2 regions of the Janthinobacterium sp. GW822-FHT07H11 genome follow, and region 2 is predicted to be linked to the other one. Evidence: predicted binding sites of a transcription regulator. Region 2 holds the regulator's gene; the other holds the start of a gene.
What was found. The regulator FNR, encoded in region 2, switches genes on or off when oxygen is low (the NO sensors DNR and NnrR bind a similar motif). The targets are predictions, from matches to a motif close to TTGATNNNNATCAA.
Positions count from the first base shown of each region.

Region 1: a site for FNR is predicted at 2,792-2,805, ahead of AC3RCJ_RS19805 (CehA/McbA family metallohydrolase). Genes of this name have one in related genera too.

Region 1 is NZ_CM179507.1:4,496,580-4,504,449, reverse strand. It holds gene AC3RCJ_RS19810 (prolyl oligopeptidase family serine peptidase) at 1-705, opposite strand, end outside; gene AC3RCJ_RS19805 (CehA/McbA family metallohydrolase) at 900-2,618, opposite strand; gene AC3RCJ_RS19800 (MFS transporter) at 2,942-4,237, shown strand; gene nirB (nitrite reductase large subunit NirB) at 4,248-6,803, shown strand; gene nirD (nitrite reductase small subunit NirD) at 6,816-7,172, shown strand; gene AC3RCJ_RS19785 (NAD(P)/FAD-dependent oxidoreductase) at 7,169-7,870, shown strand, end outside.
Region 2 is NZ_CM179507.1:325,108-332,977, forward strand. It holds gene AC3RCJ_RS01400 (cbb3-type cytochrome oxidase subunit 3) at 1-121, shown strand, start outside; gene ccoP (cytochrome-c oxidase, cbb3-type subunit III) at 114-1,034, shown strand; gene ccoG (cytochrome c oxidase accessory protein CcoG) at 1,039-2,421, shown strand; gene AC3RCJ_RS01415 (FixH family protein) at 2,568-3,092, shown strand; gene fnr (fumarate/nitrate reduction transcriptional regulator Fnr) at 3,219-3,977, opposite strand; gene AC3RCJ_RS01425 (response regulator) at 4,223-7,297, shown strand; gene AC3RCJ_RS01430 (TOBE domain-containing protein) at 7,390-7,870, opposite strand, start outside.

The DNA.
Region 1 (7,870 bases), 2.2 Mb from region 2:
GGTGCGCGCCTGCGCCAGCGGCGTGCCGCGCTGCCACTCTTTGATGATGCGCGGGTAGCCCGAGCTGGTCATCGAGCCGGGGCCGAAATCGGTGGAGACGAACAAGGTGTCCTGGTCGATCCAGCCGGCGCTGCTCTTCGCTTCGGGCAGGCTGAAGCCGCCGTCGACGAAGGCGCGTTTGGCCACGTCGTATTCGCGCACCACCTTGGCATCGCCGCCGCCGCGCGACAGGGAGATGAGGCAGCGTTCGCCCTTCGGATACAGGCAGGAGGCGCCGCCCCAGACCCAGTTTTCGTTCTCGCCGGCGGCCAGCTGGTCCAGGTCGATCACGGTTTCCCATACGGGTTCGGCCTGCTGGTACTGCGCCAGGGTGGTGCGGCGCCAGATGCCGCGCACGTGCTGGGCATCGCGCCAGAAGTTATAGTAAAACTCGCCTTCCTTGCTGACGTAGGGAATGCGTTCCTTCGAGTTGAGGATGGTTTTCAGGCGCGCCTGCAAGGCGGGGAAGCCGGGCCGGCCTTCCAGTTCCTTGACGGTGACGGCATTGTGCTGCTTGACCCAGGCCAGCGGCTTGTCGCCGAGGACTTCTTCCAGCCACAGGTGGGGATCGGCCGGGGTGGCGGGAGCGGCGGCTTGCGCATGGGCGATGCCCGCTGCGGCCAGGCCGAGCAGCATGCTGCCGGCGAAGGTACGATAGGATGACATGGACGATTTTTCCTCGATGGTTCGGGTGTATGCCGTGTTGCTGCTCAAAACGGCGCAACCATGGTGCCATGGATTGCTTCTAGGAACCAGTGTCAGATGGAATCCAGTGAGGAAAAGACATGCTTTCCAATATTATTTGCCGTGGCGCCCGCTGGCCGTAGAATCTGCGGCAGCGCGGCAAGGGCGCGGTCCGCTCAGGGCAGCTGCATCACCCAGAGGGGCGCCGACCAGACGATGTTGCCGTCGTCCTGGACCAGGCGCGCATAGTAGAAATGGGGGCCGGGCGCGGGCGTGACGGTGACCTCGGCCTGGTCCGTCAGGGGCGTGACGTTGCCATTGCTGCCAGGCACGCCGTGGAAGATGGTGATGGCGGCCGCCTGCCGGCCCGCATCGTTGCTGAAGCTGGCGGACAGTTGCAAGGGCCCCTGGTTGTCGAAGCGCTCACCCATCATCCTGCCATTGGCCGTCAACAGCAGTTGCGCGTGCTTGTCCATGGTGGCAAAGACGCGCCGCGCGCGCAGCGCCTCAAACAGCTGCTCGCGCGACAGCGGCGCGTTGGCCGCATCGGCTTTCACCAGCACGGCCGTGCGGTTGCCGTAGGAGGCGCCCCAGTTGGCGCAGTGGTTGTCCTGGTTGCTGCTGAAGGCCAGGTGGTAGCCGGCCGCCAGCGCCCGGTTGCAGGCCGCCTCGTAATTGCTGCGCCGCGTTTCCGTTTCCTGGTCGTTGCTGGAAAAGGCGGAGGTGTTCATCACTTCGCACAGCACCATGGCCGCGTCGCCGTCCGGCGTGTAGCCGAGCGGCTGGTCGTCGACGAGAAACTGCCCCGTTTGCGCCGGGTGGTTGAACTGGCCCAGCCAGCCCCGCGCGCGCATCAGCGCATACAGGGCGGCGTAGTCGCTTTTCGGCGTTTCCACGTCGGCCAGCAGTTCGCCCTGGGCATTCCTTTCCCAGCCCAGCAACTGATCGCTATTAAAGATGTTCAAATGGCCGCCCTTGTTGATGACGCCCCATTCCATGCCGTACAGGGCCAGGAAGCCGGGGTGGGCATTGGTATAGGCGGCCGCTTCGGCCAGGCCCGTCTGGTACAGCGCTGTCGCTTCGGCCGGCACGGCCGCGCTGTTGGTGCCGTCAGAACCGTCATACATGTGGTTGTGCTCGGACGTCAGCAGGACGTCGAGCCCGTGTTCTTGCGCATATTTGTATGCATCGATGGGACCGTAGGGCGCCGTTTGCGGTTCCTGCGCGCCATGGCAGGCGTCCAGCGGGGCGCCGCCGTCGCTGTGGCGCGTCTGGCTGTGCAGGTTGGCGTAGACGATGCGGTAGGCGGCGCCATTGAGGCGGAGCAAGCCTGCGTGGAACGCGGGCACCTGCGGCGGCGCGGCGCCGGCCCGGTTGACGGCGATGGGCCATACTTGTTCCACGGCCGCTTCCCGGGCCGTGTCCTGGTCCGCCACGGCCAGCAGGCGCAATTCGTACAAGCCGTCCGGCGCCAGCATGCGCCGTTCGCGCGCATCGGCATCGGCGCGGCCATCCCAGGGCAAGCGGATGCTCGTGCCGCCCGCATCGACCTGTTCCGTGCCCGACCAGCGCCGCAGCACGGCCCCTTGCGGGCCGGGGCCGGACAGGGTCAAGGTCCAGCGCACGGCATGGGCGCGGCCTGCGTCCGGATACGTGAGGCGCACAATAAACGTACGTGACTGCGCGCTGCGCGCCTGCGTGGCCCGCGCGCCGCGCGCCGCGTGGAACGGTGCGAATACCGTCGCGTCCAGCTCGCTGTGCTCCCTGGGTTCGGCATCGCCATCTTGCGCCGCGGCACTGCTACTCCACGTGATCAAGAGCGCGCCCACGCAGGCGCACGCGAGCGCACGTGCCACGCCGCGCCATGGCTGCCACTGCCGCAGTTGCCCGAGCATGCCGGCCTCCGCTTCATGAACTCAATGACAATTAGACAATCATTGCACTTTCGAGTTCCGCGACGCACCAAGAAGAGGCGTGCCTGCACCGCCAAATGCCATGATCTGGCGCAAAGTCCGTGCGGATACGACAGCTACCCCTGGACGGGCCTGGCACGGCGCTTGCTAAACAGGTGATACGGATCAACGGCGATCCCTTGAATAAACTTAACAACGGTCCAACGACGGACCACCTGGACAACGGCGTCCGCTCTGGCTGATCTTTTTCATCGGCGGGGCGGGCGCCGTTTTGTTTTATCAACGGGATATTTCGGGAACCTATCATGGCCAGCCAAAAAGCAACGCGCATCGCGCTCTTCTCCCTCGCCACGCCGCCCATGCGCGCATTCCACCTGACGTGGATGGCATTTTTCGTGTGTTTCTTCGCCTGGTTCGCTTGCGCGCCGCTGATGCCGGTCATCAAGGGCGAGTTCGGTCTTTCCCTGGCGCAAGTGGCGAACATCAATATCGCCGCCGTCGCCATCACCATCCTCGTGCGCCTGATCGTCGGCCCCTTGTGCGACCGCTACGGCCCGCGCAAGACCTACACGGGCTTGCTGCTGCTCGGTGCCATCCCCGTGCTGGGCGTGGCCGCCTCGCAAAGCTATGAAAGTTTCCTGTTCTTCCGCCTGGGCATCGGCGCTGTCGGTGCCAGCTTTGTCATCACGCAATATCATACGTCCGTGATGTTCGCGCCCCGCGTCGTGGGCACGGCGAATGCGGCCGCCGCCGGCTGGGGCAATGCGGGCGGCGGCGCGGCGCAGGCGCTGATGCCGCTGCTGCTGGGCGCCGTGCTGATGCTGGGCGTGTCCGAATCGCTGGGCTGGCGCATCGCGCTGCTGGTGCCGGGCGTGCTGATGCTGGGGATGGCCGCGCTGTACTGGCGCTATACGCAGGATTGCCCGGAAGGAAATTACTCGGACTTGCGCGCCGCCGGCGTGGCCATCGAAGGAGGAAAAAAGGGCGGCTGGGACAGCTTCAAGGCCGCCAGCGGCAATTATCGCGTCTGGCTGCTGTTCGTCACCTACGGCGCCTGCTTCGGCATCGAGATCTTCATCCACAATATCGCGGCCGTCTACTACGTCGACCATTTCGGCCTGTCCTTGAAATCGGCGGGCCTGGCCGCCGGCAGCTTCGGCCTGCTGGCCCTGTTTGCCCGCGCGCTGGGCGGCTGGCTGTCCGACAAGCTGGCCCTGCGCGGCAACCTGAACAGCCGCGTCACCCTGCTGTTCATGCTGATGATAGGCGAAGGCGTGGGCTTGCTGTGGTTTGCCAAGGTCGACAGCGTCACGTATGCCGTCATCGCCATGCTGGTCTTCGGCCTGTTCACCCACATGGCCTGCGGCGCCACCTACGCGCTGGTGCCCTTCATCGACAGCCGCGCTCTCGGCGGCGTGGCCGGCATCATCGGCGCGGGCGGCAACGTGGGCGCCGTGGCGGCCGGCTTCCTGATGAAGGGCACGGGCGACATCCGCCAGACATTGACCATCCTCAGCGCCCTGGTGGTGGTCTCGGCCCTGTGCGCCATCGCCGCCCGCTTCACGGGGCTGGCGGCCGAACCGAACATGGCCGCGGCCTGAGGAGACAAGCATGAACCACCCCCTGAAGATCGTCGTCCTTGGCCATGGCATGGTCGGGCATAAATTCCTCGAACGCCTGGCGCTGGAAAGCGCGCCGCACCTGCACGTCACCGTGCTGTGCGAAGAACCGCGCCCCGCCTACGACCGGGTGCACCTGTCCGAATTTTTCAGCGGAAAATCGGCCGAGGACCTCTCCTTGGTGACGCCCGGCTTCTTCGACAAGGACAACGTCGTGTTGAAGCTCAATGCGCGCGCCGTGTCCATCGACCGCGCGGCGAAAACCGTCACGGCCAGCACGGGTGAAGTGCTGGCCTATGACAAACTCGTGTTCGCCACCGGTTCGACGCCGTTCGTGCCGCCGCTGCCGGGCAAGGAGCGCGATGGCTGCTTCGTCTACCGCACCATCGAAGACCTGGAAGCCATGCTGGCCTGGGGCGCCAAGTCGAAAACGGGCGTGGTCATCGGCGGCGGCTTGCTGGGCCTCGAATGTGCGAAAGCCTTGCGCGACCTGAAGCTCGACACCCACGTGGTGGAATTCGCGCCGCGCCTGATGGCCGTGCAGGTGGACGAGGGCGGCGCGCGCGTCCTGCGCCGCAAGATCGAGGAACTGGGCGTGACCGTGCACACGCAAAAGAATACGCTGGCCATCGTTGACGGCGAATCAGCCACGCACCGCATGCAGTTCGCCGACGGCAGCCACCTGGAAGCGGACATGATCGTCTTCTCGGCCGGCATCCGTCCGCGCGACGAACTGGCGCGCGCCTGCGGCCTGGACGTGGGACCGCGCGGCGGCATCGCCATCGACGACAGCTGCCTCACCTCCGACCCGGACATCTATGCGATCGGCGAATGCGCGCTGTGGGGCGGCCTGGTGTTCGGCCTGGTGGCGCCCGGCTACGAGATGGCACGCATCGCCGCCCGCCACCTGTTGCAGGAGGAGGGCGAAGCCTCGTTCAAGGGCGCCGACATGAGCACCAAGCTCAAACTGATGGGCGTGGACGTGGCCAGCCTGGGCGACCCGCACGGCAATGCGCCGGGCAGCCGCTCCTACCAGTTCATGGACGAGCGCAAGCAGATCTACAAGAAGATCGTCGTCTCCGACTGCGGCAAGTATTTGCTGGGCGGCGTGATGGTGGGCGACGCCAGCGAATATGGCACCTTGCTGCAGATGATGTTGAACAAGATCGAGCTGCCCGAGTTCCCCGAATTCCTGATCCTGCCGCAGGCGGACGGCCAGCAAAAGGCGGGCCTCGGCGTGGACGCCTTGCCCGAGTCGGCGCAAATCTGCTCGTGCAACGACGTGTCGAAAGGCGCCTTGTGCGCGGCCGTCGCCGGGGGCGCGACCACCATCGCTGCCCTCAAAAGCTGCACCAAGGCCGGCACCGCCTGCGGCGGCTGCGTGCCGCTGGTGACGCAGATCATGAAGGCGGAAATGCAGAAGCAGGGCCTGGCCGTGAACAATCACGTGTGCGAACACTTTGCGTACTCGCGCCAGGAATTGCACCACCTGGTACGCGTGGGCAAGCTCCGCAGCTTCGGCGAACTCTTGGGCGCGCATGGAAAGGGTCTCGGTTGCGACGTGTGCAAGCCCGTGGCGGCGAATATCCTGGCGTCTTGCTGGAACGATTTCGTGCTGTCGCCCGTGCATGCCAGCCTGCAGGACAGCAATGATTATTTTCTTGGCAATATCCAGAAGGATGGCACGTATTCCGTCGTGCCGCGCATGCCGGGCGGCGAGGTGACGGCCGACGGCTTGATCGCCGTGGGCATGGTGGCGAAAAAATACGGTCTCTATACGAAGATCACGGGCGGCCAGCGCGTCGACCTGTTCGGCGCCCGCGTGGACCAGTTGCCGGCCATCTGGGAAGAGCTGATCGCGGCCGGCTTCGAGTCGGGCCACGCCTACGGCAAATCCTTGCGCACGGTCAAATCGTGCGTCGGCTCCACCTGGTGCCGCTACGGCGTGGCCGACAGCGTGGGCTTTGCGATTCAACTGGAAAACCGCTACAAGGGCTTGCGCACGCCGCACAAGATCAAGTTTGGCGTGTCCGGCTGCACGCGCGAATGCGCCGAGGCGCAGGGCAAGGACATCGGCCTGATCGCCACGGAAAAGGGCTGGAACCTGTACGTGTGCGGCAATGGCGGCATGAAGCCGCGCCACGCGGAACTGCTGGCATCCGATCTGGACGAAGCCTCCCTGGTGCGCTATGTCGACCGCTTTTTGATGTTTTACGTGCGCACGGCCGACCGCCTGCAGCGCACCAGCGTGTGGCGTGACAACCTGGAAGGAGGCCTCGATTACCTCAAGCGCGTCATTGTCGACGACAGCCTGGGCATCGCCCACGAGCTGGAAGCGGACATGCAGCACGTGGTCGACACCTATGCCTGCGAGTGGAAGGAAGCCGTCTCCAACCCCGCCGTGCGCCAGCGCTTCCGCCATTTCGTCAACAGCGGGAATAACGATGAAAACGTGGTGTTTGTCGAAGAGCGGGGCCAGATCCGGCCCGCCACCGTGGACGAGCGCCGTGCCGGCGCCGTCATCCCCATCCTTGCCGTGGAGGCGTGAGCCATGAATGCCATGAATGAATTGAGCGGCACCGTCGCCGACGCCAGCTGGATGGCCGTCTGCCCGCTGGCCGACATCGTGCCCGACACGGGCGTGTGTGCGCTGCTGGGCGGCCGCCACGTGGCCGTGTTCCGCGTCGGCGATGCCGCGCCGCGCGTGTACGCCATCGACAATATCGACCCGAACGCGGGCGCCTCGGTGCTCTCGCGGGGCCTGGTGGGCAGCATCGGCGAGCGCGTCGTGGTGGCGTCGCCGCTGTACAAGCAGCATTTCGACCTGGCCAGCGGCGAGTGCATCGAAGCGCCCGCGCATTCTGTGGACACGTGGCCGGCGCGCGTGCTTGACGGCCTGGTGTGGGTGGCCATATGAACACCGCCGCACGGCCGTCTTTAGTCGTGGTCGGCAACGGCATGGCCGGCATGCGCACGGTCGAGGAATTGCTGAAACTGGCCCCGGACCTGTATGACATCACCGTCTTCGGCGCCGAGCCGCACGGCAATTACAACCGCATTTTGCTCTCCCCGGTGCTGGCCGGCGAAAAGACGGTGGACGACATCATGCTGCACACGCGCGACTGGTATGCGCAAAACGGCATCACCCTGCACGCGGGCGACCCCGTGGTGCGCATCGACCGCCAGGCACGCACCGTGCAGGCGCTGTCCGGCATCACGGTCGCCTATGACCGTTTGCTGCTGGCCACCGGTTCCACGCCCTTCATCGTGCCCGTGCCGGGCCACGAACTGCCCGGCGTGATCGGTTTTCGCGACCTCGACGACGTCGATACCATGCTGCGCGCGGCGCGCCAGCACCGCCACGCGGTCGTCATCGGCGGCGGCTTGCTGGGGCTGGAAGCGGCCAACGGCCTGCAGCGCCAGGGCATGGACGTCACCGTGGTGCACATGGGCGGCGCGCTGATGAACCAGCAGCTCGACGCACCCGCGTCGCTGCTGCTGAAATCGGCGCTGGAAGCGCGCGGCCTGCGCTTTTTGATGCAGGCGAGCACCAGCGTCATTACGGGCACGCGCCGGGTGGAGGGCGTGCAGTTTGCGGACGGCAGCAGCATTCCC
Region 2 (7,870 bases):
GTGGACGTTCAGCCGCAGCAATGGCGACTTCGACGCGGCGGCACGCCTGCCGTTCGCCGACGAGGCGCTCGACTATCCGGCCGATGCCGTGCCGGCACAAGAGGAGCGCAACCATGGCTGACTTTACCAATGGCTTCTGGAACATCTACATCATCGTGCTGTCCCTGCTGGGCATCATCGGCTGCGGCGTGCTGCTGTACTCGCAGTCGAAAGTGAAAGTGGCCGCCGGCGCCCCCGCCGACGGCACCACGGGCCACGTCTGGGACGAGGACTTGAAGGAACTCAACACGCCGATGCCGCGCTGGTGGATGTGGTTGTTCTACATCACCATCGTCTTCGCGCTGGCCTACCTGTTCCTGTATCCGGGCCTGGGCACCTATGCCGGCAGCCTGGGCTGGAAATCGACGGGCCAGTACGAGGAAGAGCTGAAGAAGGCGGAAGCCGATTACGGCCCCCTGTTCAACAAGTACCTGAGCCAGGATATCAAGACGGTAGCTGCCGATCCGCAAGCGCAAGCCATCGGCCAGCGCCTGTTCCTGACCTACTGCGCGCAATGCCACGGTTCGGATGCGCGCGGCAACAAGGGCTTCCCCAACCTGACGGACAAGGACTGGCTGTATGGCGGCGATCCTGCCACCATCAAGACCACCATCATGCATGGCCGCAATGGCCAGATGCCGCCGATGGGTGCCGCGCTCGGTTCCGAAAAAGACATCGAGAACGTGGCCCACTACGTGCTGAGCCTGTCCGGTTCCACCTCGGACCCCGTCAAATCCGTGCTGGGCAAGGGCAAGTTCGGTGCCTGCATGGCCTGTCACGGCGCCGATGCCAAGGGTAACCCGATGCTGGGCGCGCCCAACCTGACGGACAAGATCTGGCTGTACGGCGGCAGTGCTGATACCATCATGGAAACGGTCCGCAAGGGACGCAACAACACCATGCCGGCCTTCAGTGACTTCCTCGGCGAATCGAAAGTCCACGTGCTGTCGGCCTATGTCTGGAGCCTGTCGAATCCCCAGACGCCCGTGAAATGATGTAATGGAACCTCAAGTCATCAAGATGTATGCGGCCCGCGAGCAAATCTATCCTCGCGAGGCCAAAGGACGCTACGCTACCTGGCGATGGGTATGCGTCTGGCTTACCCAGCTGGCGTTCTACGGCTTGCCGTGGCTGAACTGGAATGGCAGGCAAGCCCTGCTGTTCGATTTGACCACGCGCAAGTTCTACATTTTCGGCGTCGTGCTGTGGCCCCAGGATTTCATCTATCTGGCGGCCCTGCTGATCATCTGTGCCTATCTGCTGTTCCTCGTCACGGCCATTGCGGGGCGGGTCTGGTGCGGCTTCTCCTGCCCGCAAACGGTGTACACGGAAATCTTCCTGTGGGTCGAGCGCCGCATCGAGGGCACGCGCAGCGCGCGCATGGCCCTCGACAAGCAGGGTCCGTCCCTGCGCAAGACGGCCAAGAAGACGGCCAAGCACCTGGTGTGGGGCGCCATTGCCCTGTGGACGGGCTTTACCTTTGTCGGCTACTTCACGCCGATCAAGGAACTCGCGCATTCCGTGCAAACCCTCAACTTCGGTCCCTGGGAATGGTTCTGGGTGCTGTTCTACAGCCTGGCAACCTACGGCAACGCGGGCTGGCTGCGCGAGCAGGTGTGCAAATACATGTGCCCCTACGCGCGCTTCCAGAGCGCCATGTTCGACCAGGACACCCTGATCATCACCTACGATGCCAAGCGCGGCGAACCACGCGGCGCCATGAGCAAGAAGGCCGGCAACAACGACAAGCTGGGCGACTGCATCGACTGCACCCTGTGCGTGCAGGTGTGTCCGACCGGTATCGATATCCGCAACGGCCTGCAGTATGAATGCATCGGCTGCGCGGCCTGCGTCGATGCCTGCAATACCGTGATGGACAAGGTCGAGCGGCCGCGTGGCTTGATACGCTACAGTACCGACCATGCGATGGAAAACAACTTCAATTCGAAGCAGATCCGCCAGCGCGCCATGCGCCCGCGCGTGCTGATCTACACGTCCATCCTGGCCCTGATCATCATCGCCGTGTGTACCTCGCTGGCCCTGCGCACGCCGCTGAAGATGGACGTGATCCGCGACCGCGGTTCGATGGGACGCGAAGTGGAAGACGGCATGATCGAAAACGTCTACCGCCTGCAGATCATGAACACCTCCGAGCAAACCCAGCATTTTAAAATCAGCGCTTCCGGCTTGCCGGGCCTGACCTTGCTGACGCGCGAGGAAGTGACCTTGCAGCCGACGGAAACGCTGGGCTGGCCGATCCGCCTGCGCGTGCCGCACGGCGTGGGAGAAAAGGGGTCGAACAAGATCGCAATCGAGTTGCAATCGCTGGACGACCCGTCGCTGCATGTGCGTGAAAGCGCGGTCTTCATCGTGCCGCGGTGATGTTGATTTGGGGTCGGACCCTCCGGGTCCGACCCCGGTATTTCGCCGCAGGGGTATCATCAATCATGCGCTAGGGTCACTTGATTTTCAACCCGGAAGCAAAAGCTGGGGTCAGACCCAAAGGGTCCGGCCCCAAGGAGAACACAATGTCCGACAGTCTGAAACTGCAACCTCCCGTTGCACCGTGGTACAAGCATCGCTGGCCATGGCTGCTGATGATCGGTCCCGGCCTGTCCGTGGTCGTCGGCAGCTTCATGGGCTATATTGCGTTTACGCAACCCGATGCGCTGGTGGTGGGCGATTATTACAAGCAGGGCAAGGCCATCAACCAGGATTTGAAGCGCGACACGGCCGCCAGCAACCTGGCCATGGACACCAGCCTGTCCTACGACGTGGCGCAGGCGCGCCTGGCCGGTTCCGTGCACAGCTTCGGCAAGGCCTACCAGGGCCCGCTGCAACTGCACCTGGCGCATGCGACCCTGCCGGAAAAAGACATCAAGCTGCTGGTGCAGCCCGATGCCCAGGGTAATTTCTCGGTGGCGCTGCCGATGCTCGAGCGCAGCCGCTGGCAGGTACTGGTGGAAAACGACAAGCGCGAATGGCGCCTGTCCGGCATCTGGACCTGGCCGCTGCAGCGCAGCATCGCGCTGCACGCCGATGAAGAGCTATAACGTACAGCGCCGGGAAAAAACCGTAGCGAGCGGCAGTGATTTGTGGCTAAGAAGCGCAGCTGTGCTAGAGCACAGCGAGCATCGCAGGCCGCAAAGCGCGACGCGCAGCAGGTTTTGACGGTGCTGTTATTTGCAGATGTCGGTGCCGGCCGTAATGGCCTTCAGTTTGGCTGGCTGCAAGATCTCGATCTCGCGGTTGGAGACGCGCAGCCAGCCTTCCTTCTTAAATTTCGACAATAAACGGCTGACGCTCTCGATGGTCAGGCCCAGGTAATTGCCGATTTCCTCGCGCGACATGCGCAGCTGGAACTTGCTGCTCGAATAGCCGCGCGCTTCATAGCGCGACGCCAGGTTGACGATGAAGGCGGCAAAGCGCTGCGTCGCCTGCATGTTACCCAACAACAACATGACACTTTGCTCACGCGTGATTTCCTGGCTCATCATGCGGTGGAAATGGCGCAGCAGGGTCGGCATATTGCCCAGCAATTGTTCCAGGCTGGAAAACGGGATTTCACATACTTCGCTGTCTTCCAGGGCCACCGCATTACAGTGGTGGCGGTCGGCGCTGATGGCATCCATGCCCAGCAGTTCGCCGGCCATCTGGAAACCCGTCACCTGCTCTTCGCCGCCCGGATTGATCTGGTAGGTCTTGAAGTGGCCCAGGCGGATCGCATACAGGTTCTGGAACGAGTCGCCGATGCGGAACAGCGAAGCGCCGCGCACGATCTTGCGGCGGCGTCCGATAATCTGGTCCAGCCTGTCCATGTCGCCCACATCGAGCCCCATCGGCAGGCACAATTGGTGCATGCTGCAGGTCGAGCATCGCGCACGCAACGCTTCCACGGTCACTGTGGGCAAGGTTGGAGAGAGTAGCGCTTCAGTCATGTCGGTACCTTTTAGAAAATGCAACAACAAGTTTACTGCATACACGGTTGCCGTGTGCCAATTTCACCGTAATTTCGCCGAATAAACGACGTCTTGCATTTAATTATATGGCAACATCGTCAAAAGACCATGTGGGGAGGGGAAATTGCGCGGTGGCGCTTGCCAAGCTGGGGTATTGATAGGAAAATTCTTGACAGCATTATCTGCCTCTGCCGCCTGTGCCGCCCGGTACTGAAAAGGAAACTATGAAGCCTCTCGGCATAAAAGCAAAAGTCGCGCTGGCAACCAGCCTGACCTCGATCGCCATGATTGCCCTGGTTACCATGATACAGGTGCGGCACATGCGCGACGACTTCACCAAGGTACTGCTGAGCCAGCAGTCGGCCCTGATCACCCGCACGGCCGCTGAACTCGATGACAAGCTGGCCATGCTGCTGCAGATCGTCACGCTGACGGCCAGGCAGCAGCCGCCCGAATTGATTGCCCAGCCCGCCCAGTTGCGCCAATATTATTCGCGCCGCTCGATGCTGGTGCTGTTCGACGACGTGCTAGTGCTGGACGCGCATGGCGCCGTCGTGGCCGACATGCCGGAAGTGGCGGGACGCGCTGGCATCAACGTCGCCGAGCGCGAGTATTTCCAGACCGTGCTGCGCACGCGCCAGCCCATGATCACCGAACCGATGCTGGGCAAATCGAGCGGCCTGCCCATCGTGCAGATGGCGGCACCCGTGCTGGGCGCCGACGGCCAGGTGGCCGGCGTGGTGATCGGCGTGCTGCGCCTGTACAAGGACAACCTGCTGGGCCGCCTGCGCACGGAAAAGATCGGCAAGAGCGGCTATTACTTCATCCTCACGCGCGGCGCCGTGCCGCGCTACGTGCTGCATCCCGATACCAGCCGCTTGCTGCAGCCGCGCCAGCCGAACGCCAACCTGACCACCACGCAGCTGCTGAAGGACGACGGCGAAGGCAGCATGGTCAGCACCAACAGCCGCGGCATCACGGCCGTCAACAGCTTCAAGCGCCTGAAGTCCGTAAACTGGCTGCTCGCGGCCTCGCTGCCCATCGATGACGCCTTCGAACCGTTCGACGGCGTGCTATACCGGCTGGTGCTGTGGAGCACCCTGGCCTCGCTGCTGGCCGCGGCAGTGCTGGGCTGGGTCACCGTGCGCCTGCTGTCGCCGCTGGTGCGCCTGCGCGACACCCTGCAAGCGCTGCGCAGCAGCGGCAGCCGCTTCACCCCCGTGCCGGTGCAGCAGCGCGACGAGATCGGCGAACTGACGGAAGCGTTCAACGGCCTGATGAGCGAACGCGACCGCCTGCAGCAGGAGCTCGAATCGCGCGCGGCGGAACTGGAACAGGAACGCGACCGGGCCGAGGCGGCCAACCGCGCGAAGAGCGATTTCGTGGCCAATATGAGCCATGAAATCCGCACCCCGCTCAATGCCGTGCTGGGCATGGTGTATCTGCTCGGAAATACCAAGCTCGATACGGAACAGCGCAAGTATCTGACCATGGTGCGCGTGGCGGGCCAGTCGCTGCTGGGCATCCTGAACGACGTGCTCGACTATTCGAAGATCGAGGCGCGCCGCATGGAATTGTCGCCCGTCGAATTCGACCTCGACGAAGTCATGAATACGCTGGCCACGACCATGACCATGAATGCGGGCGAGAAGGAGCTGGAGCTGGCCATCGCCGTCGAACCCGACGTGCCGCGGCGCCTGCTGGGCGATGCCCAGCGCCTGCAGCAAATCCTCGTCAACCTGGCCGGCAACGCCATCAAGTTTACCGAGAGCGGCGAAGTGGTGGTGGCCGTCAGCCTGGCCGAGAAAGACAAGGGGCGCGCCTGGCTGCGCTTCGAAGTGCGCGATACGGGCATCGGCATGACAGAATTACAACAGCAGCAGCTGTTTGCCGCGTTTTCACAAGGCGACCAGAGCATCACGCGGCGCTTCGGCGGCACGGGCCTGGGCCTGGCCATCAGCAAGCAGCTGATCCACATGATGGGCGGCGAAATCGCCGTCGCCAGCAGCGAAGGCAAGGGCAGCCGCTTCTGGTTCAGCGTGCCCTTCGAGATACTGGCGCAGCCAGCCGAAACGCGGCGCACGCCGACCCTGGGCCAGCTGCGCCTGCTGGTGGCCGACGATAACCGCACCACGCGCGAACTGATCGTCAAACTGATCGAAGCGTGGGGCTGGAACGCCGACGAGGTCGATTCCGGCTTTGCCGCCATCGAACTGTACCGCGAGCGCCTGGCGCAGCAGCAGCCCTACGACGTGGTGCTGGCCGACTGGCACATGCCCGTCATGGACGGCCTGGCCACGGCCAAGGCCATCCGCCAGGCGGCCGCCGGCCAGCGCCAGCCCATCGTGGTGATGGTCAACGCCTTCGCCCGCAATCACCTGGAAGAAATCTCCAGCGCGGCCGAGGCCGACGTCGTGCTGATGAAGCCGATCACGGGTTCGAGCCTGTTCGACGCCCTGCACCAGGCGCTGATCGCCAAGCATGAGGGCGGCGAGCAGCGCATCCTGCACCAGCCGCTGGGCACGGAACTGGCCGGCGTGCATTTCCTGCTGGTGGAAGACAACCACCTGAACCAGGCCGTGGCGCGCGGCATCCTCGAACACATGGGCGCTACCCTGGACGTGGTCGGCGACGGCCTGCAGGCCGTGGAACGGCTGCGCACGGAAGCGCTGCGCTACGACATCGTGCTGATGGACATGCAGATGCCTGTCATGGACGGCTTCAGCGCCACCCACATCATCCGCACGGAACTGCGCCTGACCTTGCCCGTGATCGCCATGACGGCCGGCGTGCTGGCCTCCGAACGCGAGCGCTGCATGACGGCCGGCATCAGCGACTTCATCGCCAAGCCCGTGGTGGTGGAAGAGATGATGGCCGTGATCGCGCGCCACCTGCCGAAGCGGCCACAGCTGCAGGCGGCCGAGCCGGCGCCGGCCGTCGATGAAGAGGTGTTTTCCATGGCGCCGCTGATGCGCGTGATGGGGCGCGACGCCAAGGGACGCGGCGTGCTGCGGCGCATGGTGGAAGATGCGCTGAACAAGGGCATGACGCCCTTGCGCGACGCCGAAACGGCCTTGCAGGCGGGCCGCCACAGCGACGTGGCGCGCATCCTGCACAGCATGCGCGGCTCCGTGGGGACGCTGGGCACGAAGCGCCTGATCCGCGCCGCGTTTGCCACCGAGGAAGCCATCGACGCGGGCCGCCTGGACGAGGTACCGGCGCTGCTGGCACAGGCGGCGCAGGAACTGGAACGGGTGCTGGCAGCGGCGGCGGATTGGTTGTCCAGGCTGAAGGATTAAGCCTGCAACGTAAAACTGGGGTCAGACCCGCCGGGTCTGACCCCGGAACCTTGTCGGATTACGCGCTTGCGCGCTAATCCGACCTACCCCATTTACGCCGGCACGCCCAGGATCACGCTGGACGCCTTGAAAATCGCCGTCACATTGCTGCCGATCTCGATGCCCAGCTCGCTGCTGCTCTGGTTGGTGATGATGGCGGCGATCGTGCCGCCATGCGGCAGGTCCAGCACCACTTCCGTGTTCACGGCGCCCGTCTGCACGCGCGTCACCAGCCCGGCCAATTGGTTGCGCGCCGAAAAGCGCGCGCCGGCGCTGTCGGCCACGAGGATGATGGACGAAGCCTTGATCAGCGCAAACGCTTCCGCACCGGGCACCAGGCCCAGGCTTGCGCTGCTGCCCTGCGTGACGATGGCCACGATGTGCTGGCCGCCCGGCAGTTCCAGGGTCACTTCATCGTTGACGGCGCCCTGTTTCAGTTCGGCCACCTTGCCGAGGAATTGATTGCGTGCCGTGGTTTTCATGGCCATTCTCCGTATGAGTAAAAGATCGTCGGCGATGCCTTCGGCCTGGCTG